DNA from 2 places in the Colwellia sp. BRX8-9 genome. Region 1 is predicted to be linked to the other one. Evidence: riboswitches for the same ligand, from Rfam matches in the RefSeq annotation. Region 1 holds a riboswitch; the other holds the start of a gene.

Evidence for each region. Region 1 has a riboswitch for cyclic di-GMP ahead of H4J70_RS19145 (DUF3718 domain-containing protein). Riboswitches for the same ligand answer to the same signal wherever they lie in the genome.
Region 2: it holds a riboswitch for cyclic di-GMP, as region 1 does, so the genes downstream of both, H4J70_RS06990 (GGDEF domain-containing protein) here and H4J70_RS19145 (DUF3718 domain-containing protein) in region 1, are expected to answer to the same signal.

What each region holds. Positions count from the first base shown of each region.
Region 1 is NZ_JACGVN010000034.1:13,996-30,338, forward strand. Features, by position in the region: gene H4J70_RS19120 (DEAD/DEAH box helicase) at 1-1,003, shown strand, start outside; gene H4J70_RS19125 (hypothetical protein) at 1,024-1,677, shown strand; gene H4J70_RS19130 (GGDEF domain-containing protein) at 1,688-2,578, opposite strand; gene H4J70_RS19135 (monovalent cation:proton antiporter family protein) at 2,829-4,796, shown strand; gene H4J70_RS19140 (patatin-like phospholipase family protein) at 5,195-6,349, opposite strand; gene H4J70_RS19145 (DUF3718 domain-containing protein) at 6,548-6,907, opposite strand; cyclic di-GMP riboswitch class I at 6,971-7,070, opposite strand; gene H4J70_RS19150 (3-oxoacid CoA-transferase subunit B) at 7,320-7,976, opposite strand; gene H4J70_RS19155 (CoA transferase subunit A) at 7,997-8,704, opposite strand; gene H4J70_RS19160 (hydroxymethylglutaryl-CoA lyase) at 8,773-9,690, opposite strand; gene H4J70_RS19165 (acetyl/propionyl/methylcrotonyl-CoA carboxylase subunit alpha) at 9,690-11,714, opposite strand; gene H4J70_RS19170 (enoyl-CoA hydratase/isomerase family protein) at 11,749-12,573, opposite strand; gene H4J70_RS19175 (carboxyl transferase domain-containing protein) at 12,585-14,192, opposite strand; gene H4J70_RS19180 (isovaleryl-CoA dehydrogenase) at 14,316-15,485, opposite strand; gene H4J70_RS19185 (MerR family DNA-binding transcriptional regulator) at 15,525-15,926, opposite strand; gene H4J70_RS19190 (acetyl-CoA C-acyltransferase) at 16,178-16,343, shown strand, end outside.
Region 2 is NZ_JACGVN010000006.1:114,828-131,170, forward strand. Features, by position in the region: gene recQ (DNA helicase RecQ) at 111-1,922, shown strand; gene H4J70_RS06985 (cytochrome c) at 1,995-2,294, opposite strand; gene H4J70_RS06990 (GGDEF domain-containing protein) at 2,545-3,546, opposite strand; cyclic di-GMP riboswitch class I at 3,777-3,859, opposite strand; gene H4J70_RS06995 (hypothetical protein) at 4,019-5,851, shown strand; gene H4J70_RS07000 (hypothetical protein) at 5,884-6,369, shown strand; gene H4J70_RS07005 (hypothetical protein) at 6,436-6,690, opposite strand; gene tesB (acyl-CoA thioesterase II) at 6,843-7,700, shown strand; gene H4J70_RS07015 (mechanosensitive ion channel family protein) at 7,697-8,950, opposite strand; gene H4J70_RS07020 (acyltransferase) at 8,977-9,879, opposite strand; gene proB (glutamate 5-kinase) at 10,300-11,397, shown strand; gene H4J70_RS07030 (Fis family transcriptional regulator) at 11,428-11,823, opposite strand; gene H4J70_RS07035 (pyrimidine/purine nucleoside phosphorylase) at 12,109-12,426, opposite strand; gene ilvC (ketol-acid reductoisomerase) at 12,551-14,035, opposite strand; gene ilvY (HTH-type transcriptional activator IlvY) at 14,235-15,113, shown strand; gene H4J70_RS07050 (YifB family Mg chelatase-like AAA ATPase) at 15,237-16,343, opposite strand, start outside.

The DNA of each region.
Region 1 (16,343 bases):
CGGTGCTGTTTATGGCGGTGTAAATATGCCACCACAAACTAGAATGTTAAAGCAAGGTGTTGATGTACTTGTTGCTACACCTGGGCGTCTACTTGAGCATGTAGTGGCGAGAAATGTAGATTTATCACAAGTTAAATTTCTTGTTTTAGATGAAGCTGATCGTATGCTAGATATGGGTTTTTTAAATGACATTCAGCAATTAATCAGTGTTATTAAGCAAAAACATCAAACATTGATGTTTTCAGCAACATTTTCAAATAAAGTGAAAACGTTAGCTAAACAAGTCTTGCATACGCCAAAAACCTTAGAAGTTTCACGCCAAAACTCAACATCAGGCAAGGTTAAACAATCAGTTTATTGGGTATCAGAAACACGTAAATGTGAATTGTTATCAGAATTGATTGGTATTAATAATTGGCAGCAAGTACTTGTTTTTGCAGGTACCAAAGAAAGTGCAAATATACTCGCCAAAGAACTTAAGCTTGACGGAATTAAGTCGGCGTTGTGTCATGGTGATAAAACACAAGGCGCAAGAAACAAAGCCCTTGAACAATTTACGGAAGGAAAAGTTCGCGTGCTTGTCGCTACCGATGTTGCAGCCCGAGGATTAGATATTCCTGATTTACCTTACGTTGTTAACTTTCACTTGCCTTATCTTGCTGAAGATTATGTGCACCGTATTGGACGTACAGGCCGAGCAGGAAAGTCTGGTACGGCAATTTCACTAGTTAGCCCTAAAGATGAACAGTTTTTAGAAAATATCGAAGCATTAATTGGTCGAACTTTTGAACGAACAATTGTCCCTGGCTATGAACTAGAACGTGCTTTACCAGCACAATATGCTGAAAAAGAGGATAAACCTCTAAAGAAAAGCCGTTACAAAGCGACACAAGAGAAAAACCAATTAATAGCTCGTAAAAAGGCAGACAGTACGCCTGCGGCTAAACGACGTGCAAAAGTGGCCAAAAAAGCCAAACCAGCGCCTACCGGCAAACGTAGATAATTTATTGTTGAACAGTACTTATGGCACACACCTTAGTTGATATACCCTTTGAACAACGCCACCAGTGCTGGTTTTGTGGCGAGCCATCTGAATTAACATTTGGCTTTCCGCATCAATATTTTCTAGTTTTTGATTGCTCACATCCGCCATTATCTGTACCTAGTTGTCGTGAATGTACTTCTTTAGCGAGAAAGGCAAAGCAGCATTCTATTTGGGCTGTTGCCAATAATGTTAAGCACTTTTTAGCACAAACCTATCAAAAAGATTTAGCGATAGGTATCAATTGGACGAAAGAAGAGCTTGCCGATAGTGAGTTTGAAAGCGGAAATTTTGTTGGCTTTCAAAAAAGTGCTTGGATGATGTATGAAATAGCCAAACAACGCTTAAATTATCAAGGCTGGTTATTGTCGCTTGAGGGCGTCGAACTCGATGTTGATTATATTGGCACCGAGTTTACTTTTGATGGGGTAACTTATCCAAGTGTTGATCTTGCTATTGAGCACTTTATAGAAACCTATGACTTGTCGGCTGAAAACTTTAAGAAAGCACTATCAATTGTTGGCATTGACAAATTTGGCAAAGCGGTAAGGTTTTGCCGCCTGCTTATTGGCAGAACGCCAGAGCAACAAAAATTAGCGCTTCGCTATTTTGCAGAAGACGAAAAATTAAGCTAAGTTAACCTCACTAGACTAAACTTAGCTTACGGTCTTTAAATATTTTTCTTTGATATAGCGCTTTGTCGGCGCGTTTAAAAAAACTTGCTTGCGTATCCATCCTGTCCATAAAAGTATGCCCTAAACTACAACTGACTTGATGTTTTGATAATAAAGGATCACGAGTCATTGCGCTGTATATCCGCTGTTCAATAACGAGTAGAGAATCTAGCGTGGCATTTTCAACAATGATTGAAAACTCATCACCACCAAATCGAAATAAACTATCAGAATCTCGGACACTTTCTTTAAGCGCCAAAGAAAACTGAATCAAGACATCATCACCTAAATTGTGGCCATGACTGTCGTTAATTAATTTAAACTTATCGAGGTCGCAGACGATTAAACCGACTTTACTATTTTGGCGGTTTGCATGGTGCATAGCACGCTTTAACTGCTCATCAAAACATCGACGGTTATTTAAAGAGGTTAATCCATCTTGCATCGCTAACAGCAAAGCTTCCTGATACTGTAAAGCATTATTTAATGGGTGAATTAAATACTGGTGTAACTCGTTAAGTATCTTATAATTAGTAATGCTTATTGGTGAATTAATGGCGTAGGTCAAAATACCAACAAACTTTTGGTTTAGTTTTAATTCAAAACTACGTTCATTTTTACCTTGTCTACTCCCTCTAATCGAAGCGGTCATATCACCTTTCTTGAAATATAGACCTGAAAAATCGACATACTTAGCTGCTTCCATTGCAAAAATATTGAGTAAACGATCAAGCTCTAGCGATGTTTGGAGTTGTTCCATTAACGCTAATTTTCTATTAGATTTTTCATGGTCAGGACTATCAAACACTTTAAAAGCGTTATATTGAAAAGCCTGATTATCTACTAAATTTAATGTCTGCATATCATCACCTGATTATTTTATCAGATATTATTAAGCAATTTTTATACCTAAATTTATTTTAAAGTGGTTGTTTTTATAGTATTGATATTAAATGAGTTTATATTAATAAAATCTTTGACGAATTTTTGACAATTCATTAATGGCAAGGAGTTGCCGCTGTCAAACTACCGATAATTGCTTTAGACTCAGTAGTGCTCACTCTATTTTTATAAATTTAATACCGATGCGAATGATATAATAAGGATTTTTTGTGACAGGTCATTTTGAACTCTTAGCTATTCTATCAAGTGCTGTACTTATTGTTTGGTTATTTCGCCGTTTACACTTACCGGCAATTTTAGCCTACTTAGTGGCAGGTATGCTGGTTGGTGATCATGGTTTATCTTTGGTTCAAGACCAAGTGGATTACGATCACTTTGCTGAGTTAGGTATCGTCTTTTTACTTTTTACCCTAGGCTTAGAATTTTCATTACCTAAATTAATCGCCATGCGCCATCTGGTCTTAGCGGTCGGTAGTCTTCAAGTAGGTATTTCGCTAGCTTTTTTTATGGGCATTGCTTTGTTGTTTGGTCAGACATTTGCTAGTGCTTTGATTATTGGTGGTATTATAGCGCTTTCTTCAACAGCCATCGTTATTCGGCAATTGAGTGAAACGGGCGCAATGAAAAGAAAGTCTGGGCAGCTCTCTGTTGCTATCTTACTTTTTCAGGATGTAGCCGTTGTTCCCTTATTAATTATCATCCCGATGTTTGCCCAGGAGTCTGATAGTTCAATGGTTGTTGAGCTACTGATTGCTCTAGTTAAAGGCGTCTTTGTCGTTACCTTGTTAATGTTTGCCGGTAAATGGTTGCTGCCACGTTTATTTAATTTAGTGGCGCAAGTTAGAACCGATGAATTATTTGTTTTAACAACCTTATTAGTTACCTTAGTCGCATCATCATTGACGCAATGGTTTGGCTTATCTATGGCTTTAGGGGCTTTTCTCGCAGGTATGATGTTAGGTGAAAGCCAGTACAAGTATCAGCTTGAAGCCGATATTCGGCCTTATCGTGATATCTTGCTAGGTTTATTTTTTGTAACGGTCGGTATGAAACTCGACATCGGCATCGTTTATTCCTCACCATTGGTTATTATCGGCGTTATGGTCAGCTTTATGGTGGTTAAAATACTCATTATCGCCTTTTTAGCAAAACGTGCCGGGGAAGCGGCTAAAGATGCTTGGGCTGCAGGTATTATGTTGGCACAGATGGGTGAATTTGGCTTTGTGCTTATTGCTTTAGCCAATCAGGTTAAATTGTTACCGGTTGAAACGGCTTCTATCTTGTTAGGCGCAGGTGTATTGAGTATGGCGATAACACCTTATATGATTAACAATGCTCGTCGTTGGTCGTTGATGTTGAGTAACGAAAAGCCCATAGATACCGATCATTTAGCTGAACTTCCCGAGCAAACAGAGTTAAGTGACCATGTCATTATTTGTGGTTTTGGTCGAATTGGCCAAACGGTGAGTCGCTTTTTAAAGCAAGAATCGATTAAGTTTGTTGCTATCGATATTGACCCACTTAGGGCAACAAAAGCGCGTGAAGCAGGAGAAAATGTGCTTTTTGGCTCATCAAGACAAACTGAATTACTACAGGCGGCTCACTTATCGCAAGCTAAGCTTGTTGTTATTGCTTTTGGTGAAGACAAACAATCACTTGAGGTTATTCAAAAAGTCAGATCATTATCACCCGATGTTCCTATCCTTGTCCGCACTCGAAATGACGATCAACTACAAGCATTGCAAGAAGCGGGTGCTAATCAAGTGGTACCAGAGAGTTTAGAGGGCAGCTTAATGCTGGTCTCTCAAGTGTTATCTTTAACCGGAGTGCCTTTCTCTCGTATAATTCGCCGTGTACAAAAAGAACGTAAAGACCACTACAGCCATTTGCATGGGTTTTTTCAGGGGGAGCATACTGACATGAGTCCTGAAGCTATGGATCGCATTGAATTCGCTAATGGGATTATATTAACGGAAAACTCTTATGCTAATGGGCATTCTATAGCGTCACTGAATTTATCGGCAAAACGGGTCACGGTGGTTGCGCTTCGCCGTAACAATATTGAATCAGAGCAACCCGATGAAGCCACTATTCTTCAAGCTCAGGATACCCTGATTGTACGCGGCAAGCCTCGACGAGTAGAACGAGCAGAGCGCTTTGTTCAAAAGGGGGTTTAGCTTTTCCTTTGACTGTCCGCAGTGTTGTTAGGTCTAGATGAGTATAACGAGCAGGACATTTCATCCAAGAGAGGGGGGAGTTTTTTCTTGATTGCCGCAGTGTTGTTAGGTCTAGATGAGTATAACGAGCAGGACATTTCATCCAAGAGAGGGTAACTTTTTCTTGGATGTCCGCAGTGTTGTTAGGTCTAGATTAGTATAACGAGCAGGACATTTTATCCAAGAGAGGGGTAACTTATTTCTTGGTTGTCCGCAGTGTTGTTAGGTCTAGATGAGTATAACGAGCAGGACATTTCATCCAAGAGAGGGGGAATTTTTTCTTGGTTGTCCGCAGTGTACTAAGCCAATAAACGCCTTGTTCAACAAGGCGTTTACTTTATTACTTTAGCAATGGATCGCTATTCAAGAGATAAAAATTTTCTAATCGCAGTCTCTTGCTCCATAGCATCTTCAAATCCCAGTTTAATTAACTGCCGACAATAATTTTTTTCAAATAATAAATAACTAACAATACTTGATTCAGAGTCATTAGAGATACCTACGCTGCGTAATAATAAACGTATCGATAGTGGTAGGTCTGAAAAATACTCTACGGCCATGGCATTAAAGTCATGACTGGGATTAAGGAGAAATGATGATATCGGTTTTAAACCATCTTTTTCTTTTCTAAGTTCTGGTGGTATAAGTTTTATTGTTTCATTAATTCGTTCTAGACGTTCAATATCGCTGTGTAATGTATCTGAGAAAATAGTATCAAGTAAATGACCGGCAACAGTAGAGGTTGTCGGAGGATGAGGATTATTCACTTTACTATGAAGTGGTGCTTTAGGTTGATCAACACCAACAATAAACAAATTTTCTCCACCTAAGTGTATCGCAGGGCTTAACGGTGAAAGTTGATGTATAGACCCATCACCATAATGCTCTTGGCGAATTTTGATTGAAGGAAACACAAGGGGAATAGCGGCAGAAGCCATTAAGTGCTCACTATTAATTTGGCAAGGCTCACCACGACGTTTAGCGCGAAACCAAGGAGAAATAGACTCATCAGATTGATAAAAACTAATTGAATCGCCATTACTGTAACTTGATGCAGTAATAGAAACTGCAGATAAATAGCCACGTAAAATATTGGTGTCGATACGTTTAAAGTCGACCACCATATTCAGTAAGTCACGAAGTGGCGCGTTGTTTAGTAAACTACGGGCACTTTTATTGGCATAATCTGCTTGGAAACTTGCCAGTATACCTTTCGCCAAATGTGAGAAAACCCGTATACCATCACTATGGTATATTCGACTGGTATTAATATTCTTCCAAACCCATTCTAATTTTTTTACCCCCAAATGAAAGCATGAAGAATAACAAGCTAGCGCTGTGGTATTTATAGCACCAGCAGAGGTGCCACATATAATGGGAAAGGGGATGCCATGATTTCTAGGGACAAATTTTGATATGGCAGAAAGCACACCTACTTGATAAGCCGCTCGAGCGCCACCGCCAGTAAGTACTAAAGCATTCTTACTGTCTTTATAACTTCTTTTATTCAACATGTATATCGCAGTCTTCTTCGTATAACTTAAGTGTAATCAGTTTTTTAACCTGGTGCTAGCTTAACGAGTCAAAAAATAGATTGAAATGACTAAGGCAAAAAAAAGCCTGCAGAAGCAGGCTTTTTAAAATGACATAGAATTATTATCTAGTAAAACAGTACACTTGATTGAACAAATAACATCTACTAAAAAATAAGTTTAGCTGCTAACGCGTTCGTTAGCTGCGTCTATCAATGGTTGCGATCCGGTTTGCAAAATAGCTAAGTTTTCAGAAACAACTTTCTTTGGTAACTTTGAAATCATCAAAGAACCTGTTTTAACTGAACCATTAGACGATGCAAACGCCAACAGATTCTGTCCATTACACTCAATACCATGAAAGATAGTGCGAATTTTTAATCTATTCGTTTTTAAGAACGAACGCATGCGTTTCTTGTCGTCTGCAGCTACATACTGGCAAACGCTTTGAGCGATGTCAGCAGCTTGTGCTTTCGGCGCCGATACAACAGACGTTAATGTTAAAATAGTGATGGTAGAAGCTAGTAATAATTTTTTCATTTTAATAACCTTGTAATTAATTTAGTTAGTAAAGGAAAAAACCACGGGATGTACCTTGTATAACGAGGTGACTCCGCTGTCATAGAATTTATATATAAAACATAAATCCCTTAGACCGGTGGTTTTGCGTAACACGATTTCACGTGTTTTGCCTTTTCTTTGTCTCTTTTAGTATTGCGAATTGAGCCTATAAATGCAAGAAAAATGTGTAATACGCTAATGACACGCGTAAAGAAATTTAATAAAGAAAACACTTTTATCAATTTTTTTTCAAATAGAACATGTGCTTAATCGAATGATTGACTATTAGAACCGTTAAGTGAACTTTAATGTAATGTTAAAATATAGGGTAAAAAAAAAGAGCTGAAGCTCTTTTTTTATTTAATCGTATGATTAATATGCCGCTAGGTTATTAAAATTTCATTTCAGGGACATGTTCAGGAACAATTAATTCACCTTCAGTGAGTTTTATTATTTCCTCAATACTGACCCCTGGCGCTCGCTCTAATAAATGAAACTTGCCATCTTTAATTTCGATAAAGGCTAAATCAGTTAGTACTCTTTTAATACAACCCTTACCTGTTAACGGTAAAGTGCAGTTAGATAAAAGTTTTGAAACACCATGTTTAGAAGCGTGAGTCATAGTAACAATAATATTGTCAGCACCCGCAACTAAATCCATAGCACCGCCCATACCTTTAATCAGCTTGCCTGGAATCATATATGAAGCAATGTTACCGTTTACATCGACCTCAAAGGCACCTAGTACGGTTAAGTCGACATGTCCGCCACGTATCATTGCGAATGACTCGGCACTATCAAAGATAGAGGCACCTTTTGCCATCGTGACCGTTTGTTTACCGGCATTAATTAAATCTGCATCAATTTCGTCTTCGGTGGGAAACTGTCCCATGCCAAGTAAACCATTTTCAGATTGAAGCATCACTTCTATTCCCGCAGGAATATAGTTAGCGACTAACGTTGGAATACCTATACCTAGGTTAACGTAATAACCGTCTTGTAATTCTTGTGCTACACGTTGTGCTAGCTGTTCTCTTGTTAAAGCCATTGTTTAGTCTCCGGAATTATTTATGACTGAGCAGTACGAACAGTTCGTTGTTCAATGCGTTTTTCAAATGTACCTAAAATCAATCGATTAACATAGATACCTGGTGTATGGATTTGGTCTGGGTCTAGCTCGCCAGGTTCAACTATCTCTTCAACTTCAACGACGGTAATTTTTCCTGCCGTTGCTGCCATAGGATTAAAGTTACGTGCTGTTTTTCTAAAAACCAAATTACCGTAACGGTCGGCTTTCCAGGCTTTAACAATGGCAAAGTCGCCTTTAATTGCGGGCTCAAGGATATACATTCTACCGTCTATTTCACGCTCTTCTTTACCTTCTGCTACCGGTGTTCCATAACCTGTTGCCGTAAAAAAAGCGGGTATACCAGCACCACCAGCTCGCATTTTTTCAGCTAAAGTGCCTTGTGGTGTGAGTTCTACTTCTAATTCGCCATTCATCATTTGGCGTTCAAATTCAGCGTTTTCACCAACATATGATGCAACAATTTTTTTGATTTGACGGTCTTGCAGTAACACACCTAAACCGAAATCATCGACACCACAGTTATTTGAAACCATCGTTAATGCTTTAGTGCCTTTGCGCTTTATTTCACTAATTAGGTTTTCTGGGATACCACATAAACCAAAGCCACCCGAGATAACGGTCATGCCGTCTTCAAGTCCTGCCATCGCTTCTTCATAGCTTGCTACTACTTTGTCAAATCCGGCCATTATTTAATCCTCATTACATTTATTTCTATGGAGTATTTATCATACATCGTCATTTATTATTATATTTATTACTGTGCACGGTAAGCATTAGAAACTTTAGATGCCGGGGTTTTACCTAATTTATCACTGATAAACCAACCGGCATGGACTAACTTATCTAAATTAATACCGCTATTAATACCTAAACCATTGAGTAAATAAACCACATCTTCAGTGGCAACATTACCTGAAGCGCCCTTAGCATAAGGGCAACCACCCGATCCAGCAATGGCACTATCAATAACGGCAATACCATTTTGTAAAGCGGTGTAAATGTTAGTTAACGCCTGACCATAGGTATCATGAAAATGAACCGCTAGTTTAGCCTTAGGTACACGGGCACTAACCGCTTGTAACATCTTCTGTACATTAACAGGTGTGCCTACACCAACCGTATCGCCAAGCGATATTTCATAACAGCCCATTTGGTAAAGTTTTTCAGCCACTTCAGCCACTTTTTCTGGTGATACTTCACCCTCGTAAGGACAACCGACAACACAAGAAACATAGCCACGTACCGGAATGTTTAATTTTTTGGCTGCAGCCATTATCGGTTCAAATCGCTCAAGGCTTTCAGCAATTGAACAGTTAATGTTTTTTTGACTAAACGCTTCAGAGGCCGCGCCAAAAATGGCAACTTCGCTGGCATTAACCGCTACAGCCGCTTCAAAACCTTTCATATTTGGCGTGAGGGCAGCGTAAGTGACCCCTTTTTTACGTGCTATTCCATTGAAAACATCAGCCGATGTTGCCATTTGAGGCACCCATTTCGGAGAAACAAAGCTGCCACTCTCAATGTAAGTGACTCCGGCATCACTGAGCAGATTAATTAAGGCAATTTTATCTTCGGCACTGATTTGTTGTTTTTCATTTTGTAGGCCATCACGCGGGCCAACCTCAACGATTTTTACTTTTTTAGGTAAGGTATTATTAGCAAGGGAGCTCATTATGATTCCTGTGGCGTAAAAGCAAGTAATTCGCTGCCGCCATCAACCATGTCACCTTCGGCGTAGAATAAGGTATCAATGGTACCGTCTTCAGGTGCTCGAATGGTGTGCTCCATTTTCATCGCTTCCATGATCATTAAGGGTTGGTCCTTAGTCACACTATCGCCGGCTTTGACTAACACGCTGACCATAGTACCGTTCATCGGTGCTAATAGGCCGCCATGATTATCATCAGCATTGTTGTCACCACAATCAGGTTTAATATGAATAAAGTTAAAAACGCCATTTTGACGATATAAGCTAATTTGATCACCTGAACTGTCAATGTTGTGGGCGATAGTGGCTTGACTGCGATAGCCATCAATACTGACATGGAGTGTGTCACCGGCAATTCGACCTTGGCAATCAACTGTTCGTCCTGCAACTGAAATTAAATAGTAACTACGATTACCTTGACGTTTCTGTTCAACAGTCACTGGATATTCAATATCATTATGAGCAAGAACTACTCGGTGATTATGCGCTTCGTTAGAGCGCCACGCCGAGGTATTATTCCAAGGAGAAAAAGGATCTTTGGTCGTTGCTGCTTTTTGTTTCGCTTGTTCAGCCAGTGAAAGCACTAAATACAAAGCTGCCATCGGTAATTCGTCGGCTAACGCTTGTTTGTTATCATGAAATATTTCACTGTCGTATTTCTCGATAAAGCTGGTATCTATTTCTTCATTAATAAACGGTTTTGATGTCGCTAAGTTATAAAGAAAATCAATATTGGTGGTAACACCTTTAATACGATATTCCGACAAGGCTTTTGTTAAGCGTTGCAGTGCTTTTTCACGATTTTCATCCCAGACAATTAGCTTGGCTATCATAGGATCGTAAAATACACTCACCTCATCACCTTGACGAACACCGGTATCAACACGAACATGTGCGCTTTCTGCTGGCGGTTGTAAAAAATCTAGCGTGCCCGTTGCGGGTAAAAAATCATTATTTGGGTCTTCAGCGTAAATTCGCGCTTCAAAAGAGTGGCCATTAATGACTAACTGTTCTTGTGTTTTTGGTAAAACTTCACCAGCAGCAACTCTTAATTGCCATTCGACTAGATCTTGGCCACTGATCATTTCAGTCACCGGGTGCTCTACTTGTAAGCGAGTGTTCATTTCCATAAAGTAGAATGAACCGTCAACATCCAGTAAAAATTCTACCGTGCCTGCGCCTTGATAACCAATAGCCTGGGCAGATTTTATCGCAGATTCGCCCATCGCTTTACGTAGCTTTTCACTCATTTTAAAGGCTGGCGCTTCTTCAATAACTTTTTGATGACGGCGTTGCACTGAACAATCACGTTCAAATAAGTAAACGGCATGTTGATGATTATCACAAAATACTTGAATTTCAACATGGCGAGGTTGTGTTAGATACTTTTCAACCAGCATTCTATCATCACCAAAGGATGACATTGCTTCACGTTTAGCGGCAGCAAAACCTTCACTAAACTCAGCTTCGCTCCACACTTGTCGCATGCCTTTACCACCACCACCGGCGGTAGCTTTTAACAATACCGGATAGCCCATATCGTCAGCCGCTTTTTTAATGATGGCTTCGGATTGATCATCACCATGATAACCAGGGACTAAGGGAACATTGGCTTTTTCCATAATGTTTTTAGCGGCAGACTTTGACCCCATCGCTTCAATGGCCGCAACGGGCGGACCAATAAAAACGATGTTTTCATCGCTACATCGACGACAAAAGTCAGCATTTTCTGAGAGAAAACCATAACCAGGGTGAATGGCTTGAGCGCCAGTACGTTTTGCTGCTTCAATCACTTTCTCTGATAATAAATAGCTTTCGCGAGAGGGCGATGGACCAAGGTAAATGGCTTCATCAGCCATGTTGACATGAAGCGAGTCAGCATCAGCATCAGAATATACGGCAACGGTTAAAATACCCATTTTACGAGCAGTTTTAATTACGCGACAGGCGATTTCACCACGGTTGGCAATAAGAATTTTAGTAAACATTTTAGCTGTTTTAGTTGTTAGTTGAGACATGTTTTTATCCTTCACTCGTCGGTTCTTTTTGCCAGCTTGCTGGTCGTTTTTCAAAAAAAGCAGTTAAGCCTTCTTGGCCTTCTGCAGAAACGCGAATTGATGCGATGCGTTCACTGGTCATGCTAAGTAATTCAAGATTAATTTCTTGATAAGCGACATCTAAAGCAAGTTGTTTTGCTTGACGAACGGCTTTCGGGCCGTTGCTCAATATTGTACTCACCATATCAATAACGGTGCTTTCTAACGCTTCTAACGAAACAATCTCATCAACTAAGCCTAACTGTTGCGCTTTGTCTGCAAAGAAACGTTCTGCCGTTTGAAAGTATCGACGACTGGCTTTTTGGCCAATAGCATTGACGACATAAGGGCTGATGGTCGCAGGAATTAAACCTAATTTAACTTCACTGAGACAAAAGCTGGCTTTATTGCTGGCGATAACAATGTCACAACAACTGGCTAAACCCACTGCGCCGCCAAAAGCAGCACCTTGTATTTGTGCAATAGTGGTTTGCGGTAGAAAATTAAGTGCATGTAACATCTGAGCAAGCGCGTTAGCATCACGTAAGTTTTCTTCATATGAGTAACTGGCCATGCGCTTCATCCACGCTAAGTCAGCCCCAGCAGAAAAACTTTTGCCAGTCGATGCGAGTATCATCAGGTGAATATCGTCGCGTTGGGCTATTTCGATAAATATCATCGTTAATTGGGCGATAATTTTGTCGTCAAAAGCATTGTGCTTGTCAGGATTATTTAAGGTAACTGTTGCTACCCCGTAACGGTCTACGTTAAATAATACTTGACCGGTATTGATCTCTTTTAATGGTGTCATCTTGTTCAGCCCTACATTCTAAAGATACCAAATTTGGTATCCTCAATAGGTTTATTCAACGAAGCAGAAATGGCTAAACCTAATATTTGACGAGTATCAGCAGGGTCAATAATACCATCATCCCATAAGCGAGCTGAAGCATAGTAAGGGTGGCCTTGATGCTCATAAGTATCAATAATCGGTTGTTTAAAGTCAGCTTCTTCTTGCTCGCTCCACGGTTCACCGAGTTTGTCTTTTTGGTCACGTTTAACTTGTGCTAAAACGCCAGCCGCTTGTTCACCGCCCATCACTGAAATACGGGCATTTGGCCACATAAATAAGAAGCGTGGATCGTAAGCACGACCACACATACCATAGTTACCTGCGCCGAAACTACCACCAATTAGCACGGTAAATTTGGGGACTTGTGCCGTGGCAACGGCGGTGACCATTTTTGCACCATGCTTAGCTATACCGCCTGCTTCGTATTGCTTACCGACCATAAATCCGGTGATGTTTTGTAAGAAGACTAAAGGAATTTTTCGTTGTGCACATAATTCAATAAAATGAGCACCTTTTTGAGCTGATTCGCCAAAGAGAATGCCGTTATTGGCGATAATGCCTACGGGGTAGCCAAATATCCGTGCAAAACCACAGACTAAAGTCGTGCCATAAAGGGCTTTAAATTCATCAAAATTACTACCATCAACGACACGGGCGATAATTTCACGAATATCAAAAGGTTGGCGGGCATCTTTGGGTACCACACCGTATATTTCTTGTGCGTCGTAAGCGGGCTCAACAATAGGTTGAATATTCATGGTTACCGGTTTAACACGATTTAAATTACCAACGATACTGCGGGCAATTTCTAAAGCGTGATGATCATTTTGTGCGTAATGATCGGCGACACCAGAGGTACGACAATGTATGTCTGCGCCACCTAAGTCTTCAGCACTAACGACTTCGCCAGTCGCGGCTTTAACTAACGGCGGTCCAGCTAAAAATATAGTGCCTTGTTCTTTAACAATAATAGATTCATCGGCCATTGCGGGTACATAAGCGCCACCTGCAGTACAAGAGCCCATAACAACAGCAATTTGCGGTATGGCTTGTGCTGACATATTTGCTTGATTAAAGAATATGCGACCAAAGTGTTCTCTATCAGGGAAAACCTCGTCTTGGTTAGGCAAGTTAGCGCCACCAGAGTCGACTAAATAAATACAGGGTAAGTTGTTTTCTTGGGCAATCGTTTGTGCGCGAAGATGTTTTTTTACCGTTAGCGGAAAATAGGTTCCGCCTTTTACGGTAGCGTCGTTAGCGACAATAACACACTCTTGTCCACCAACTCGGCCAATGCCGGTGATAATACCAGCAGCGGGAACATCTGCTTCATAAACTTCATAAGCGGCTAGTTGAGATAATTCTAAAAATGGTGAGCCAGCATCAAGTAGGGCATTAACGCGATCGCGTGGTAATAATTTACCGCGAGATAAATGACGATCACGGCTGCGCTGTCCGCCACCTAATTTTATTTGCTCAAGCTTTACTTTTAAATCGTCTACTTGAACTTGCATATGAGCAGCGTTTTCAATGAATTCTGGGCTGCGTACATTGATTTTTGAAATTATTTTAGCCACGATATTTGCCTTTATTATGGAATTTTATCAGTAAGAACATTAGCTTTAATGTTACGCGCTAAACAAGAGCAGTGTGGCTCTCATCAGCCTCTCTAAATCGAGAGGCTGTAGCAAGTTATAACCTTATATAGACTCGGCGAATAACTCTCGACCTATTAGCATACGACGAATTTCTGAAGTACCTGCGCCAATTTCATATAATTTAGCATCACGTAACAAACGACCTGCTGGAAATTCATTGATGTAACCATTTCCGCCAAGTAATTGAATAGCATCTAAGGCCATTTTTGTCGCAAGTTCTGCAGCAACTAAGATAACACCGGCCGCATCTTTACGTGTGGTTTCACCTCTGTCGGCCGCTTGTGCACATAAATAAGCATAAGATTTAGCCGCATTCATTTGGGTGTACATATCGGCAATTTTACCTTGGATCAATTGGAACTCACCAATGGATTGACCGAACTGTTTGCGGTCATGAATATAAGGAACAACTAAGTCCATACACGCATCCATAATACCTAAAGGTCCACCGGTTAATACGATACGCTCGTAATCAAGGCCAGACATTAAGACTCGAACGCCTTTACCTTCTTCACCTAAAATGTTTTCTGCTGGTACTTCACAGTCTTGGAAAACTAATTCACAGGTGTTTGAACCGCGCATACCTAATTTGTCTAATTTTTGATGACGAGAAAAACCTGGGTAATCACGCTCAACGATAAAAGCAGTAATGCCTTTTGAACCCGCTGAAGTATCAGTCTTTGCGTAAATAACATAAACGTTGGCATCAGGACCATTGGTGATCCACATTTTGTTGCCATTTAAAATATACTTGTCGCCTTTTTTGTCGGCGCGCAATTTCATGCTGACTACATCAGAACCTGCATTAGGTTCACTCATCGCTAATGCGCCAATATGCTCACCGCTACAAAGTTTTGGTAAATATTTAGCTTTTTGTTCATGCGAACCGTTTTTGTTTAATTGATTTAAACAAAGGTTAGACATAGCACCGTAACTTAGACCAACAGAAGCAGACGCACGTGAAATTTCTTGCATTGCCACCATATGTTCTAAATAGCCTAAGCCTGAACCGCCATATTCTTCGTCAACGGTCATGCCTAATAAGCCTAAATCACCAAATTTGCGCCATAAATCATTTGGGAATTCGTTATCAATATCTATTTGTGCGGCACGTGGAGCAATTTCGTCACGAGAGAAAGCGTTAACTGACTCGCGGATCATCTCAACGGTTTCGCCTAGATTAAAGTTTAATGATGAAAAAGTAGAAATCATGTTATTTCCTTAGCTTAGTTAGCTACGTAAAGTTATGCGTTAGGTTTTTGTATTGTCGATAGCTGATAAAGTAGCTAAACAGCTTTCTTCTAAATTTGTTAATTCCATCAACACCACTTTTATATCGTCGAGTTGTTGATGTAAGTCTGATTTTTTTTGTTCAATAATATCCATCATCAGTTTTAATTGGCTGGCGCTGGTATTGTCTAAATCGTATAATTCAAAGATGCGACCTGTTTCGGCTAATGAAAACCCCAAGCGTTTACCGCGTAAAATTAACTTTAGTCGAACTTTATCTCTTTGGTTATAAATTCGAGTTTGTCCTTTGCGAGTCGGGGCAAGCAAGCCTTGATCTTCGTAAAAACGAATACTGCGAGTCGTAATATCGAACTCTTTAGAAAGATCGCTGATTGAAAAAGTCCGTGCTTTTAATTCTGCCATGAAAAACTCTACATTTATGTTATGCACTCACCTTACAGGAAGTTTACGTTAACGTAAAGTAAGAGCTTTTTTCATCAAGCTGCTAATAAATATCCCGTCAATAATTTACCCGCTCAGTTAAAATCGTTACTATATAAATTGGCTATAATTGTGTCCTTACTATTAAAGTTTACGTTGGCGTAAACGTCAAATATAAGTTATGGTGTTAATCATTAATTTATCCCTTTTTATTTTTATCTCGGAGAGCTTTCATGTCTACTACAGATCCTATTGTTATTGTTTCAGCGTCTAGAACCCCTATGGGTGGTTTTATGGGCGGATTATCTGCTGTAACTTCACCTGACTTAGGCGCAACGGCTATACGCGGCGCACTTGCTGCGGCAAATATTGCTAACGATCAAGTTGATGAAGTAATCA
Region 2 (16,343 bases), on a different contig from region 1:
GCTTAGCACTTATCTTTCTAAGCATTCAATAAATACTAAAATAGTGCTCTCGACTTTTTTTGTGGCTGGGGTAAAATAACAATAATTGTCGTTTAATAAAGTTTACTCCGTTGCTAAAAGCTCCCCCCACAGTCTCACAAGCTCAGCTTGAAGATGCGTTAAAGCATCATTTTGGTTATCAAACTTTTCGAAGCGGACAATTAGAAATTATTCAGCAATTATTTCAAGGTCGAGACAGTTTAGTACTTATGCCAACGGGTGGTGGTAAATCGATGTGTTATCAACTGCCTGCCGTATTATTACCAGGAATAACCATCGTTGTTTCACCCTTAATAGCTTTAATGAAAGATCAAGTTGATGGTTTGACTCGACAAGGTATTTCAGCGGCTTTTGTTAATTCGAGTTTAGATCAAGAAACAATCAATGATATTTTTGAGCGCTTATCTCGTAGTGAGCTTAAGTTGTTATACATAGCTCCAGAGCGTTTAAAAAATTATTATTTTATGCAACGCTTGGCAAGCATACAGATAAGTTTATTTGCTATTGACGAAGCACATTGTATTTCACAATGGGGACATGATTTTCGGCCGGCATACACACAACTTCATACAATTAAACAACGATTTCCATCGGTACCGGTTATGGCGTTAACAGCAACTGCCGATGTTACAACCCGAAGAGATATTCTTCTTCAACTCGCATTGACTGATCCTTATATTCATCTTGATAGCTTTGACCGGCCTAATATTCGTTTTACCTTAGCGGATAAATATAAGGGCGATCACCAGGTGTTACGCTACATTAAAAAGCGTGGTGATGATTGCGGCATTGTTTACTGTAGTAGCCGCTGGCAAGTTGAGAAATTATCTAAAATGTTAGCAAGTGCGGGTATAAATTGTTCTGCCTATCATGCTGGCATGGAAACAGAGATGCGCAATATTGTCCAAGATGGTTTTGCCAAAGATAATATTCAAGTGGTTATTGCCACCGTAGCTTTTGGATTGGGCATCAATAAATCAAATATCCGCTTTGTGATTCATTTTGAACCTCCAAGAACACTCGAGTCATATTATCAAGAGATTGGCCGTGCTGGCCGAGACGGTTTAGCGGCAGAAGCGTTATTTTTGTATGATGAAAAAGATGTAGAACGCATTACCAAGTATATAGCTGATGGTGATAATGAAGAAAGGGTGAACGTTGAACAACAGCGTTTTCAAGCGTTAAAAGGCTTTATTGAAGCTCAAACCTGCCGTCGACAAGTTGTACTTAATTATTTTGCAGAATTTACCACTAAAAAATGTGGTAACTGTGATATTTGTTTAGATCCACCCACTCAATTTGACGCTACTGAAGCGGCACAAAAAGTCTTATCTTGTGTGTTTCGTATCCAGCAACAAGGTGATATTGAACATGTTGTGCAAGTGCTCAGAGGGGAGTTAACCGAAAAAGTTAGGCAACTGCAGCATGAAAAAGTGTCAACTTTCGCTATCGGTAAAAGTAAAACTCCGGGATATTGGTTTGCTATTATTAGACAATTGATTCATTTGGGATTTTTACAGCAAGATATTTCTCAACAATCTGCGTTATTTTTAACACAAGCATCGCGCTCGGTGTTGAAAGGGGATGAACCCTTAATGTTAGCTTCACCAAGGTTACAAAAAGCGAGTTATTGGCAACAAGATAAAACCGATAAACGTTATGACCGTGTCTTATTTGTTAAATTAAGAAGTTTGCGTAAAACGATTGCAGATGCAGAGGATATTGCGCCATTCATTGTTTTCAATGATGCAACGTTGTCAGAGCTTGCGCGTATAAAGCCAAAAACATCACAGCAAATGCTAAATATTAATGGTATTGGTGATACAAAACTTGCCCGTTATGGACATGACTTTTTGCAAGTTATTCAACAGCATAATGCTTAAAACAAAAAACGCTCAATTGAGCGTTTTTTAATATTATTTTTGATGAACCAGGTTCAACAATAACTACTGAGTTTATTTTAAACTAGCGTAATAAGCCGAAATATTTGCGATATCTTCATCACTTAAACCCATAGCCATAGGTCCCATAACAGGATCTTTACGTTTACCCGCTTTAAAGTCTTTCAACTGTTTAGCAAGATAAGCTTCTTTTTGACCAGCAAGGTTTGGGTACATAGGTACCGCAGAGATACCAGCAGCACCATGACAAGCAGCACACATACCAGTTTTTGCTTTACCAGCAGCAGCATCACCAGCAAAAACAGGAGACGCCATCATTAAAGTAGCAGCAACAGCTAAAGTAATTTTTTTCATAAATTATTTCTCTCTTAGTCGTTAGGAATTTTACACTGCATTCAGTATATGAGAAAACAAGGAGGCTGTCGTCGACTATTTTTAGCTAAGCACTCGCAATGTAATCTTCTTTGATTTACCACCGAGTATATTAAGATTATTACTGATTATATTGAGTAAAGTTGGGCATACTATCACTGATATTATTTATTGAAGTGAAAATATCAGCGAGAGAAAAATGTCATCAAGCAAAAAGTATCTTGTTGAGTGATTAAGAACTTAATGTATTATTTTTTTTGTATAAATCGGGTAGTAACAGGCGTGATTTTTTTAAGATACTGCTGGCATTTTCAGCAATATTAAAGGTGTCTACACCAGTAGACAATGTCATTTGAGGTAATCTAATACCAGACTTACTACTAACAAAGCGCAGCTTTTCAACGCCATGTGTTATTTTACTGGCAATTTCTCGAGCACTTTCTTTGTCAATATCAGGTAACAGAATTAAAAATTCATCGCCACCTGAACGTATTGGTAGACCGCTGCCATCAACATAACTACTCACTTTACTGGCTATTTTTGATAAGAGAACATCACTAATTAAATGACCGAATTGCAGATTAACTTCTGAAATTTGATCAACACAGACGACAATTGCGGCAACTTGCCGACTTGGATCTTCTGTTAGCCATAAATCTAAATGCTTAGACATAGCTTTACGATTATAAAGACCGGTAAGTGGATCCATGTAAATTTCTTCACGTACTTCTTTTAATTCAACTTTTAACGCCTGGGTCTTTTTACGGGTAAAAGAAATATGTTCAGCAAATTTTTGTTGGTGTAGTTTAAAGGCTTTAGATGCCTGGCGAATGCTATTTACCGCAACGACTATTTTTTCTTTATCGGCAGATTGTAGATCAGAAATATTGCCGTCTAGCGTGGTAATCAGTTTATTAATACTCTGCGATGATTTTTGGCTGTTTTTTTCAACATGGGTGACAACGTCATCTAGGTCGTCAATGAGTTCATCTCTGAATTTACTTTGGCCTAAAATGAATTGACGATAGTTTTCTTCAATGAAAAAATCATCAAGCTTTTTACCCGTGGCAAGTTTATTTTCAATGGCAGTATTAAGAAGAATGTTTTTTTTATTAATATATTCGTAGCTAACCGAATAATTAATTGGGCTGACAGGTAAAAACCACCGCTGTAATTGTTTTACGGCCATGTTCATTTTTAGTTCAGCTTGTTTTATGGAATCATGATATTTCATTGTTCCATCTCAATTTGCACACCCAATTAATAATATCAATAGACCATTTTCTAGTATAAACAAGTAAAGTACCACATATATTTTTTGTCTATAAAAAACATATGTTTAGTTATATAGTATTTTAAATGAAGGTAATATATGACAGAAAATAATTAAAAAGAAGGGAAGGACCGCAAAGTATACCGAAAGCAAACTGTTCAAAATAAAGACAAGCCCCCACTATATCTATACTTGGCAGTTCCGCTATCCTAGGTTTCCCCTTAGACCGGTAACTTTGCGTCTCTAGCTTTCACTAGATTTGCCCTTTTCGAGTTTTAGAAACTCTAAATTCATTATAAGCGTTGAACTATGCTTGTAAACCTTTATTATGAATAATTTGTTGAACCGTAACGAAAACCTATAAGTAATAGATAAATTTATAGGTTATGGCTGATCACTCTACTGATCATTAGATAAAGGATTTTAGTTAATAATGCCCTGTAAACTGTTGTTGATCCTTTGTTTTTTTATAGCTCCTTTATTTTGTTTTGCCAATGATGCTTTAAACGTTGAGCAAAATATTAAAGATGTTGAGCGCTATTTTTTACAAGACGCTGAAAACCTTCCCTACGAAGAGATCATTACACTTTCAAAAAAAATTTTGGGATCTCAAGAAAATTATACCGTCCAAATTCGTGGAAAAACCTTCATCCTTCTTGCTGATGTTGCCAATAATAAGGGTGAAAATAGCGAAGCATTTCATTTTGCGCAAGATGGAATTTCTCTGCAAGGACTTGAACCAGCCATAAAGTTTAATTTATTGCTGAAAGTTGCAGATGGCTATTATTTACAAGAGAAGTATGAACAAACTCAAAATATGGCAACCAATGTTATTTTAATGGCAGATTCTCCACAAGTGCTAAAATATCGTTTAATTGCTTTGAGTTATCGAGCTGTTACCTATGCGTTGCAAAATAAAAACGATTTATCGATGAATGATCTTAATCAAGTTAAGGTGCTGATTTCGGTAAATCCTCAGTATGAGGATCACCTTTGTCTTTTAGAAATTTTAGCAACGGCATATTATTATTTAGGCGATTATCAAACATCGCTAACCATGCAAAATAAGCTATTAACGTTAAAATTTGATTTAGACAAACTGGCTAATATTGACCAAACTTATTTACACTTAGGCCGTGCTTATTTTCAGTTAAATTTATTTGATGATGCTTACAATGCTTTTTGGGAAGCACAAAAACACGGCAAAAATAAAAATGCTCCAATTAGTGCTGCCTATGCTGAATTAGGATTGGCAGAGGTGTTATTAAAGCAGGGAGAATTTAGTGACTCACATAATTGGCTATTATCAGCCAGTGCTACATTTAATGAAAAGAGCTTAAATAAGCCTTATTTAACCTCGTTAATTCTATTAGCAGAGACCTCAAGTCTATTAAACAATAAAGCTGTATACCAACATTACCTTCAATTAGCTGAATTAACTGCTAAACACATAAAGCTATCAAAAAAGCAGGCTAAATTATTACTTTTATTAAGTCATATGTATCAGCAAAACGGTGATTATAAAAATGCGTTAATGGCCCATAAAAATTATCTTGAATTACTTCAACAGTTTCAGAAAAAGGCTGAACCCTCTTTAATTATTGACTCCAGTCAAATGTTAAGTGCAAATGATAAAAGTCGAAATTTAATCCTGAATCTCGCTGAACAGAGTAAGCTACAAACTCAATTCAGTGCAAAATTTATCGCGCAAAAAGAAGTTATATATTTATTGATTGTGATCGTTATTTTATTAGTCATTACGTTGGTTTTTTTTGGGTTAAGACAAAGAACGTTGCGCTTAAATCAAGTATACGATGAAGAGGAACAGCCATTATCTTATTTGGTAACGCCCTCCCAAACGAAAAGAAATTATCAACTGAATTATAAAATGGCGAGGAAATACGACTATCCCTTAGCGATTGGCTACTTATCAGTTGTTAACTGGCAAGAGCTTACCTTTCACTTTAATGATAAAATTATGCTCGAAGTTTCAAAAACATTAGCGACCTTACTTAATGAGTCAAAAGGTGAATTTGATGAAGCGGGTACGATTAACGATGGTGAATATTTACTGATAGGTCCTCACCAAACTCAAGCTGAAATAGCGATTAAGTTAAATAGTTTAGCTAATGCAATTAAACTGAGATTCTTCGCTAATTTAGGTGATTATTCACTTAAAATTGGCTACGCCTATGGCTCACCCACAGCACAAGATATTGACCCTTACATATTTTTATCGCGTTTAAGTGAAACCACTAAAGCGTAGTCAATATTACTTTTTATTTTAATAGGCTTAATATGATTTTTGTATTGTCCATTGCTGCTATTTTTGTAGCTTTGAGTATTTATTTTTATTTTCGAGCAGAAGGTCTGCAACGCGAATTATTTAGTGTGAAAAAAGAGCTCAGTAGTAGTCAGAAAGAAAATAAGTTTTATATAGACTCTATGGCAATAATTGCCAAGCGACACGAAGATTTTGTTAAAAATCGATTACAAATAATTAAAAATTGTCAGGCATTAGAACCTGAGACGATTGAAATTATTTCACCACTGGTTAATAACTATGCCTCGATTTTTATTGAGTGTTTAAAAGGAAAAGGTAAACTGCAGTCAATCACTAAAAAGTGTTATGGAAATTTTGACGACGGCGCTTTTAAAAGGTTCGCGGCGCATGTTGCTAAGCAAGATGCCAGCGTAAGACGTATGTGGTCAAGTAATAATTTGACGGGGTATATTTCTTTAATTGAAGCTTTATTACTGACTAAAACTAAAAAAGATGCCTAATAGGGGCATCTTTTCATGTATCTCTGAAAGTAGGCTAGGTATTTGCCTTTAATCAAGGATGAATAACTAAGGACGAATAATTATACTTGGTGTTGAGTCTACTTCACCTTCACCGTTAATGGTTGCTGTTTTACCATTGCATTGTAATATGGCTAAGCTGCCGTTATTGCTATTTCTAATAAAAGATAAGTCGTAACCAAACTGAGTCATGCTACTGGCGGCAAATTTTTGTGCAAGAGAAAGCCTGTCCCATAGCGACTGTTCCTCATTACTACCTTGCCTTCTTTCTAACAATACTTCTCTTTCTAATAGCGCTTCCATTGAGATCTCTTCGTATTTTTAGTCAATAATTTTCTTATTCCCTAGATACTACCTTGCAGCGTATGAATTTTCAACAATTTTAAAATGTCGCTAAAGATATAAATTATAAATATGCTATAGTCAAAATTTTATATCAGTGAGTGCTAAATATTATGAGTCAAGTGTTGGATGATTTATCTTCATTATTAGAATTAGAGGTAATCGAACAAGGAATTTATCGTGGTCAAAGCCAAGATTTAGGCTTTCGTGCGCTGTTTGGTGGTCAAGTAATGGGACAAGCTGTTTCTGCCGCTCAAGAAACAGTTGATTCAGCACGTAATGTTCACTCGCTTCATTCTTATTTTCTACGTCCAGGTGATGCCAGTAAGCCGGTTGTTTATGAAGTCGAAAATATCCGTGATGGTAAAAGTTTTAGCACCCGGCGTGTTAAAGCAATTCAAAACGGTAAAGATATATTCTATATGACGGCCTCTTTTCAACAATATGAAAAAGGCATTGAGCATCAAGATCTTATGCCCGATGTACCCGCACCTGAAGATTTAGCGTCTTACACAGATTTCATTTTCGACAACCAAGATAAAATACCTGAAGAAATTAGAGGTAAATTTTTAGCTGAAAAGCCCATCGAAATGCGTCCTGTTAAACCTTATAATTGGCTGCAACCCGAAAAGACAGCACCTAAGTCTCAGATGTGGATAAAAGCAAACGGCACCTTATCTGATGATTTACGTATTCATACCTATATGCTGGCTTATACTTCTGACTTCTTGTTTTTACCAACGGCTTTATTTCCACACGGCTTGAGTCATTGGCAACCCAATTTACAGATTGCCACTATTGACCATGCCATGTGGTTTCATCGCCCATTTCGTTTTGATGATTGGCTGCTTTACGTTATGGATAGTCCGTCAGCAAGTGGCGGTCGAGGCTTAGTTAAAGGGCAAATTTTTAATCGTCAAGGACAGCTTGTTGCCTCAACGATGCAAGAAGGCGTAGTTCGTCAACGTTAAAGTTGTCGACTCGAGCGACTTTTTTGCCAGTCATAGCCGGTAGGATGTTGAAAAACACGTAAACTGAATACCGGCGCCATAGCGAATAAATGGTCAAAAATATCGGCTTGTATACCCTCATAATTCTTCCAGTTTTGGTCATTACTGAAACAATATATCTCCAGCGGTAAGCCTGAGTCGGTTGCCGCTAATTGCCTGACCATACAAGTCATCTCATCATGTATTTTTTCATGTTTAGCTAAATAAGCGGTAATATAAGCGCGAAAAGTTCCGACATTGGTTAACTGCCGGCTATTAACATTATCGTTAGATAAATTAGCCGTTTTTAAACTCGTGGTGATTTCATCAGATTTTTGCTGTAAATAATCTTTTAATAAACTGATTTCTTTAAGTTTTTCAATCTCAGCACTTTGATAAAATGAAATACTGTTGATATCAATAATAATGCTACGCTTAATGCGTCGACCACCTGAATTGAGCATGCCTCGCCAATTCTTAAATGAGCCGTTTATTAAGGCGTACGTAGGAACAGTTGTCACTGTATTATCAAAGTTTTTTACTTTAACCGTATTTAAACCAATCTCAATAACATCGCCATCAGCACCATAATTAGGAATTTCAATCCAGTCACCAGGCGCGACCATTTTGTTTGCTGATATTTGAATACTAGCGACTAAACCTTTAATCGTGTCCTGAAATACTAATAATAAAACAGCAGTTAATGCACCTAAACCACTGAGTAAATAAATAGGTGACTTATCTAAAATAAATGAAATAGATAGAATCGTAGCAACCAAATAAATAACCAGTTTTATCACTTGTATCGTTGAGCTTAAGGGTAAGTAGCGGTCACGCGCAGTATTTTGATAGAGACTTCTAATGACGTTTAAAATAGCACTAATAGAACGTGCAATTTGAAAGCTGAGAGCTATTTTTACAAAAACCACTAAAACGGCGCCAAGTAATGCTTGTTCGGGCAGTAAAATAGGCGTTAAAAACAGTAGTACGAATAACGGAATTAAAAAAGCGAAGCGAGAAAAAACATTATGCTCTAATAAAACATCATCCCAAGTATTTTTTGTTCTGCTGACCATTTTGTTAACAAAAGCTAATACCTGATATTTTGCGAGGTAGTATCCCAATGCTGAAATGACAAAAATGAGCATGCAACCAACAAAAATGGTGGCCATCGCTAAATACGCTTCGGCGATACCTTGGTTAGTTAACCATGTGCTAATGAGTTCACTCATTTAAGTTTCCTTTTTCAATTTCAATGTTATTTAGCGGTATTATCATTATTAAACTCGATAAGTTTTTGGTCTTTATCAAGCCATAATTGATTAACCCACTTTTGAAATTTTATTTTAAAATGTCGATCGCGCACATAGTCGCCAACAAGATCATCCCCAATGTTTGAAACCTCTACATCGACATTTACCTGTTTAATTTTTCCCGCTAAAAAATCACTAAAAGTAGGGATCCCCTCTGGGTAATGAATGGTAACATTGACTATTTTATGCAAGTTGCCGCCCATGGCTTCTAGCACAAAACCTATGCCACCAGCTTTAGGTTTAAGTAGATGTTTAAACGTGGAATTTTGCTTATCGTGCTTTTCGTTAGTGAAGCGAGTTCCTTCTATAAAGTTCATTATACTGACGGGTTTATGCTTGAATTTAGCACAAGCTTTACGTGTGGTTTCAACGTCTTTGCCTTTTAAATGAGGGTTCTTTTTAATGAAAGATTGGCTATAACGCTTCATAAATGGAAAGTCGAGGGCCCACCAAGCCAAGCCTAAAAAAGGCACAAAAATAAGTTCTTTTTTTAAGAAGAATTTCAAAAAAGGAATTTTGCGATGCATGACTCGCTGCAAGATAACAATATCAACCCAGCTTTGGTGATTACAGACTACCAAATACCATTCTTTCATGGTTAGTTGATCTAAGCCGGTTACCTTAATTTCTGTTTTATTAAAGAGCTTTTGAATGAAGGTGTTAACACCCACCCAATTGCTTGCCATTTGATCTAATAAATAGCTGAATATTTTTTTAGCAAAGGTTAAGGGAATAATAGCCTTACAAAATGAAAATATAATAATAGGTATTAACCAGAAAAGCGTATTAACGGTATAAATTGTTAGCGAAATAATATGAATAAGTAGCGGAGGTAAAAAATTCAACATGGAATACTTGCTCAATATAACAAAAATAAATAGATGTCCGATCATAATCTGATTTGAAGTAATTTTCAGCAAAAACAGTGAAATAAATTAATCACGATTAACAACCGTTTGAAAACGATTATTCATCAAGTTGTTGAAATGAGTGAAAGTTAACTAGGCTTAATGTTAATCATTAGCAGAGAAAGGCGTTTTAGGCGTCTATTATTGATATTTTAGAATGAGGTAAAAAACACCATCTTGTTATTTCAAGTTAAGTAACTCGCCATTTCTTAAGTTTTAAAGGATATAAATACCGAATTAATTCGATATAACAAGTCAACAGGCTAAAAAGGATAAACTCATCTATATTATGGCAAAAAGTTGATTGCAAATTACCTGCATATCGAGGCATGCTATGGGCTGGATCATAGGGGAACAACAATGAATTTTAATCGTGCGGTAATTAAAGTAGGCAGTGCTTTAGTTGCACCAGACAATAAGGGCTGTAGTGGTAAGTATATTCTTGCTATTGCTCGTTTTATTACCGAATGCCAACAGGCAGGTAAAGAAATTATTATCGTTTCATCGGGCAGTGTTGCTGCAGGACGACAATTAATTAAGCACGGCTCTCCCGTACCCTCTATTCCCACTAAACAAGCGATGGCATCTGTTGGGCAAATGAAAATGATGGCGAATTGGCAGCGATTTTTTGATGTTCCTTGTAGCCAGTTACTCATTACCCATGGAGATTTAAAAGATCGCCAGCGCTACATCAATATTAAAAACACCCTACGCATTTTATTGGAAAATGGTGTTATTCCTATTGTTAATGAAAATGACACGGTCGCGACCGATGAATTGAAAGTCGGTGATAACGATAATTTAGCCGCCTTAGTCGCTTTAGTGAGTGAAGCTGACTGCTTATTCATCTTAAGCGATATCGACGGTGTTTATGATCAAGACCCGCGTGAAAACCCTAAGGCAAGGTTACTCCCTGAAATTCACGAAATTACCGCTGAAATTCATGCCATGGCTGGAACAACAAATAACGTTATTGCCACCGGTGGTATGAAAACAAAAATTCAGGCCGCCGAAAAAGCGGTTGAAAATGGCATAGAGACTTATATTCTAAATGGTAGTCGTAGTGAAGTTTTTCAACAGATATTAAAAGGTGAAAACCCAGGTACACATTTTAGTGCCAAACAAGCGGCGACAAAAGCACGCAAACACTGGTTAAAACATACCTTAAAAAGCAGTGGAAAAGTACATCTTGATGCGGGTGCAGTGCATGCTGTGGTTAATGAAGGTGCTTCGCTATTACCCTCAGGTGTCAATCAAGTTGACGGTGACTTTGTCGCTGGAGAGTCTGTTGATATTATTGACGCACATTCTAAAAAGCTGATTGCTAAAGGTATTTGCCAATACAGTCAACGAGATTTGTTGCGTATTATGGGGTGTAATAGTGAACAGATAATCACTTTATTAGGCTGTTGTCCCAGTAAAGTGATTATTCATCGTGATGATATGGTTGTTTTATAAGGCTAGGTAACGGGGTAATTAACTGAGGCTCTAGCGGCCAAACTGTTTACTTTGTGTTGGCTTTTGCTTAGTCACTCTTAATTTTAGACGTTCAGGCCATTGACCACTATGGTCACGTAAGCAAGACTCTTCACTATCTAAATGGACATTGTGGCGAACGTTTTTTAAGACAATACCCACTTTGAGTAACTGCTTTTGAATGACATCACGCAAGTGATCATCAACTTTTTGTTCTTTCGCTGCAATCACTTCTGCATCGATATCGAAAATACAGGTCACCACTAAACTTGCGGGAAAATTAGTGTAATTAGCACGGTGGGTTAACCAACAGAAACCATCAACTTCGTTAGTGAAGTCTTCGCAGGCTAATTTAAGTGCTTTACAAACATTATTATCGATTTTTTGCGTGGTTTTATTGAGTTTCATTATTTATATTCAGCAATGGCTATTAAAGATGATTTTTTCATTAAATGAGTATTATTGATAGTAAATCAGCAATGTTTTTAGTGGCGAGGTGTTAAATAAGGTTTAGCGGTTATCGGCAAGAGCGAGTTAAATTATAATGATAACTTAACGTTAAATGTCGAAGTCCGTTTTAAGAAGGTATCACTTTTAAGGTATCAGTGAGTTTTTGTCGATAATGGTGGCTTAAGCTAATGATAAGCACCTCCATTATCTTCGGAGGTACTGTTAAAGCCAATAGATGTGGCTTTATGCTGCTATATAAGAACAGCAATAATCAGCTAACGTTTTTACTTTGATATCAAATTTAGCATCGGCGTCGACATAAAAGTGTCCACCTGCAGAAATGCTTTGCCATTGCGTCTCATTAGGTAATAATATTTCAACCTCACCAGCGATAATTTCCATCAATTCTTTTTCTGCCGTAGCAAAGGTATACTCGCCAGGCATCATAATGCCTAAGGTTACTACTGAACCATCTGCTAGCGTTACTTTTCTGCTAGTTACGTTACCGTCAAAATAAACATTAGCGGCCTTGGTCAGTGTTACATTCTTTAATTCTGTCATGATAATTTTCCTCTTTGATATAAAATAAAGCGCTGCAGTGTAGCACTTGCTGGCCAGAAAATAATACCATTAGACTCTCTGGCCTAAGTGTTTACCTTTAGTGACCTACAACGCTCGTTTTATTTTATTGATTTGACTCTACAATGCGTTTCATATCTGTCATGTAACCACGTAATTTTTTACCTACGCTTTCGACACCATGGCTGCGAATTGCTTCGTTAACTTCAATTAAGCGTACGTTATCAACACCATTAGAGCTTTCTTTTAAGCCTTCACCTAATTCTTCAAGTGACAATTTGCTGGCGAAATCGCTAAGTAAAGGTTGTGCAGCATGGGTAAATAAATAGTTACCGTATTCAGCGGTATCTGAAATGACTACGTTCATTTCGTACAATTTGTTACGGGCAATACAGTTAGCAATTAACGGTGTTTCGTGTAATGACTCGTAATACGCTGACTCCTCAATGATACCCGCAGCAACCATAGCTTCAAAGGCTAGTTCAACACCGGCTTTTACCATAGCAACCACAAAGATGCCTTTGTCGTAGTATTCTTGTTCGGTAATTTCAATGTCGCAATCAGCTGCTTTTTCAAAAGAAGACTCAGCTGTTTCTTCACGCCATTTTAATAAGTTCACATCATCATTTGCCCAATCTTCCATCATAGTGGAAGAGAAGCGACCTTCGATAATGTCGTCCATATGTTTTTCAAATAACGGACGTAAGATGACTTTTAATGCTTCAGACATATCAAACGCTTTAACTTTAGCAGGGTTTGATAAACGGTCCATCATATTGGTAATACCGCCATGCTTTAAGCCTTCCGTTGTTGTTTCAATGCCGTATTGTAATAGCTTACGTGCATACGCAGCATCCATACCTTGCGCAACTAACTGCTTATGGCCAAGTACTGCAGCGGTTTGCAACATGCCGCATAAAATAGTTTGCTCGCCCATTAAGTCAGACTTCACTTCAGCAATAAATGATGATTCAAGTACGCCGGCACGATCGCCACCAGTAGCTGATGCGTAAGCCTTAGCTATTGCTAAGCCGTTACCTTGTGGATCATTCTCAGGGTGAACAGCAATTAAAGTAGGTACACCAAAACCACGTTTGTATTCTTCACGTACTTCAGTACCCGGACATTTAGGTGCAACCATGACTACAGTGATATCTTCACGAATTTTCATACCTTCTTCAACGATATTAAAACCGTGTGAGTAGGCTAAAGTTGAACCCTGTTTCATATGAGGCATAACAGCAGTAACAGCAGAGGTATGTTGCTTGTCTGGTGTTAAATTAAGCACTAAGTCAGCTTGTGGTATTAATTCTGCGTATGTACCTACGGTAAAACCGTTCTCTGTCGCCCATTGCCAAGATTGACGTTTTGATGAAATGGCAGCTTCGCGTAATGCGTAAGAGATATTTAAACCTGAATCACGCATGTTCAAACCTTGGTTTAGCCCTTGCGCGCCACAACCGACAATGACAATATTCCAGTCTTTAATAAAATTACAGCCATCGCTGAATTCTTCACGCTGCATAAAACGACATTTGCCTAACTGACCTAATTTTTCGCGTAAACTTAAGGTGTTAAAATAATTGCTCATTGGGTTATCCTTTTGTCTCAAATCGACTCAACGTAATGCTGGCGATGTGATTATTTAATGGCTTTATCGGTCTTTCCGACGATGGAGTTATCATAGCGCAAGATTAATGTTGCTTAAAATGATATATTCGCAAGGTAGTGTTGCATAAAGTGCAACGATTGGTGGGTAAAATGTTGTCAATGAATGGTAAGAGTAAATAATGGATCTTAAATCGTTAAAAATGTTTGTGCATTTAACCCACAGTCTTCATTTTGGGAAAACAGCTGAAGCGCACCATGTCAGTACTTCTACCTTAAGTCGAATTATTCAAAGGCTGGAAGATCAGTTAGGTTGTTTGCTATTACATCGTGATAATCGTTCAGTCGTGTTAACTGAAGCAGGCATGTTATTTTATAAATATGCCGAACAGCAACTTGAACAATGGCAATTATTGCAATTGTCGCTCGACCAAAAGCAGGCTGAACTACAGGGTAAACTTCACATTTATTGTTCTGTTACTGCCGCTTATAGTCATTTACCACCGCTATTGGAACGCTTTCGCCAACAACACCCGCTAGTTGAAATTGTATTAACGACCGGTGATGCTGCTGATGCCTTTGACCAAGTACAGCAAAAGTTGGTAGATTTTGCTTTTGGTGTAAAACCTGAAAGCTTATCAAGAATGTTTTATTTTCAGCATATTGCTACTGTGCCGTTGGCCGTTATTGCACCAACGATGGCTTGTCGAGTTCAGCAACAATTACAAGACGAAACAATTATTTGGTCTGAAGTACCGATTATTTTAGCTGAGCATGGTGCGGCGCGTAAGCGTTTTGAACTTTGGTATCGTAAAAAGCAACAAGGTAAACCCAATATTTATGCAACAGTTTCGGGTCATGAAGCGCTTGTTAGCATGGTTGCTTTAGGTTGTGGTGTCGGCATGGCCCCAAAAGTTGTTGTTGAAAATAGCCCGGTAAAAGACCGGGTGCAATATTTACAAAATGTTGGTGATATTGAGCCGTTCGACCTTGGCATTTGTTGTTTAAACCAAAGTCGAGAACAAACCTTAGTCAAAGCCTTCTTTGAGGCAATTAAATAGTCTCAGCAACCGCTTTATCGCTAGAGAATAGCCATTGTTATTGGCTAGAAGGCTTTTTGATAAGATGCTAATGCCAGATATATTCAATATGACAACTTTAATCTTATTAATTGTGATGTCCGGTTAAAAAGAAACAGCATCGGTTAGGTGTCTCAGTAATCGGTCCATTGCGCGATAAGACAGCGCTTCAATGATATGTTCATGTTGAATATCTTCAATACTATTCATGTCTGCCAAGGTGCGCGCTATCTTTAATATTTTATGGTGGGCGCGGGTAGACAAACCAAGTTTTTCAACGGCAAGCTCTAAAAACTCATGCTCATCAGTACTCAGTTTGCAAAATATCCGTGTTTCAGCACTCCCTAAGTGAGCATTTGCTTTCCCTTGCCGCTCTAATTGTAATTCTCTACACAGCGCAACCCTTTTCTGTATTTGCGCAGAACTTTCATTGTTATGATCATCCTTTGCCCACATACCCTTGGGTAAACGGGTCACCTCAATTTGAATGTCAATTCGGTCAAGAAAAGGCCCCGATAGGCGATTTAAATAACGTAGCACTTGTTCGGGTGTGCTGCGGTTATCATTGTAAAATCCGGTTGGGCTAGGATTCATCGCAGCTACTAATTGAAATTTTGCTGGAAAGGTTTGTTTGTACATTGCTCTAGAAATGGTAACTTCGGCTGATTCCATGGGTTCACGTAAAACATCGAGCACTTTACGAGCAAATTCTGGTAATTCATCCAGAAATAATACGCCATTATGCGCCAATGAAATCTCTCCCGCTTGTGGTTGGCTGCCACCACCAACCAGTGCCGCAGAAGAAGCCGTATGATGGGGGGCACGAAAGGGGCGAGTTAACCAAGATTTATGATTGATTTTTTGATGACTAATCGAAGCGATAGCTGCAGCCTCTAACGCTTCACTTTCGCTCATTGGTGGTAATATTCCAGGTAAACGGCTCGCTAGCATGGTTTTGCCCGTACCGGGTGGCCCAATAAAAAGTAGGTTGTGCGCGCCACAAGCGGAGATTTCTAGAGCTCTTTTTGCCAGTGGTTGGCCGATAACATCAGCAATGTCTTTACTGGTAGGCACTTGATAATGCTCTACTGCTTTTGCAGACACCAAAGGTAGCGAGCGTTGCTTTAAAAAGTGTGGGTATAATTGACTTAAATGTTCTATTGATAAAATATTGGCCTGCTTAACCCAACTCGCTTGTTCAGCATTTTGTTT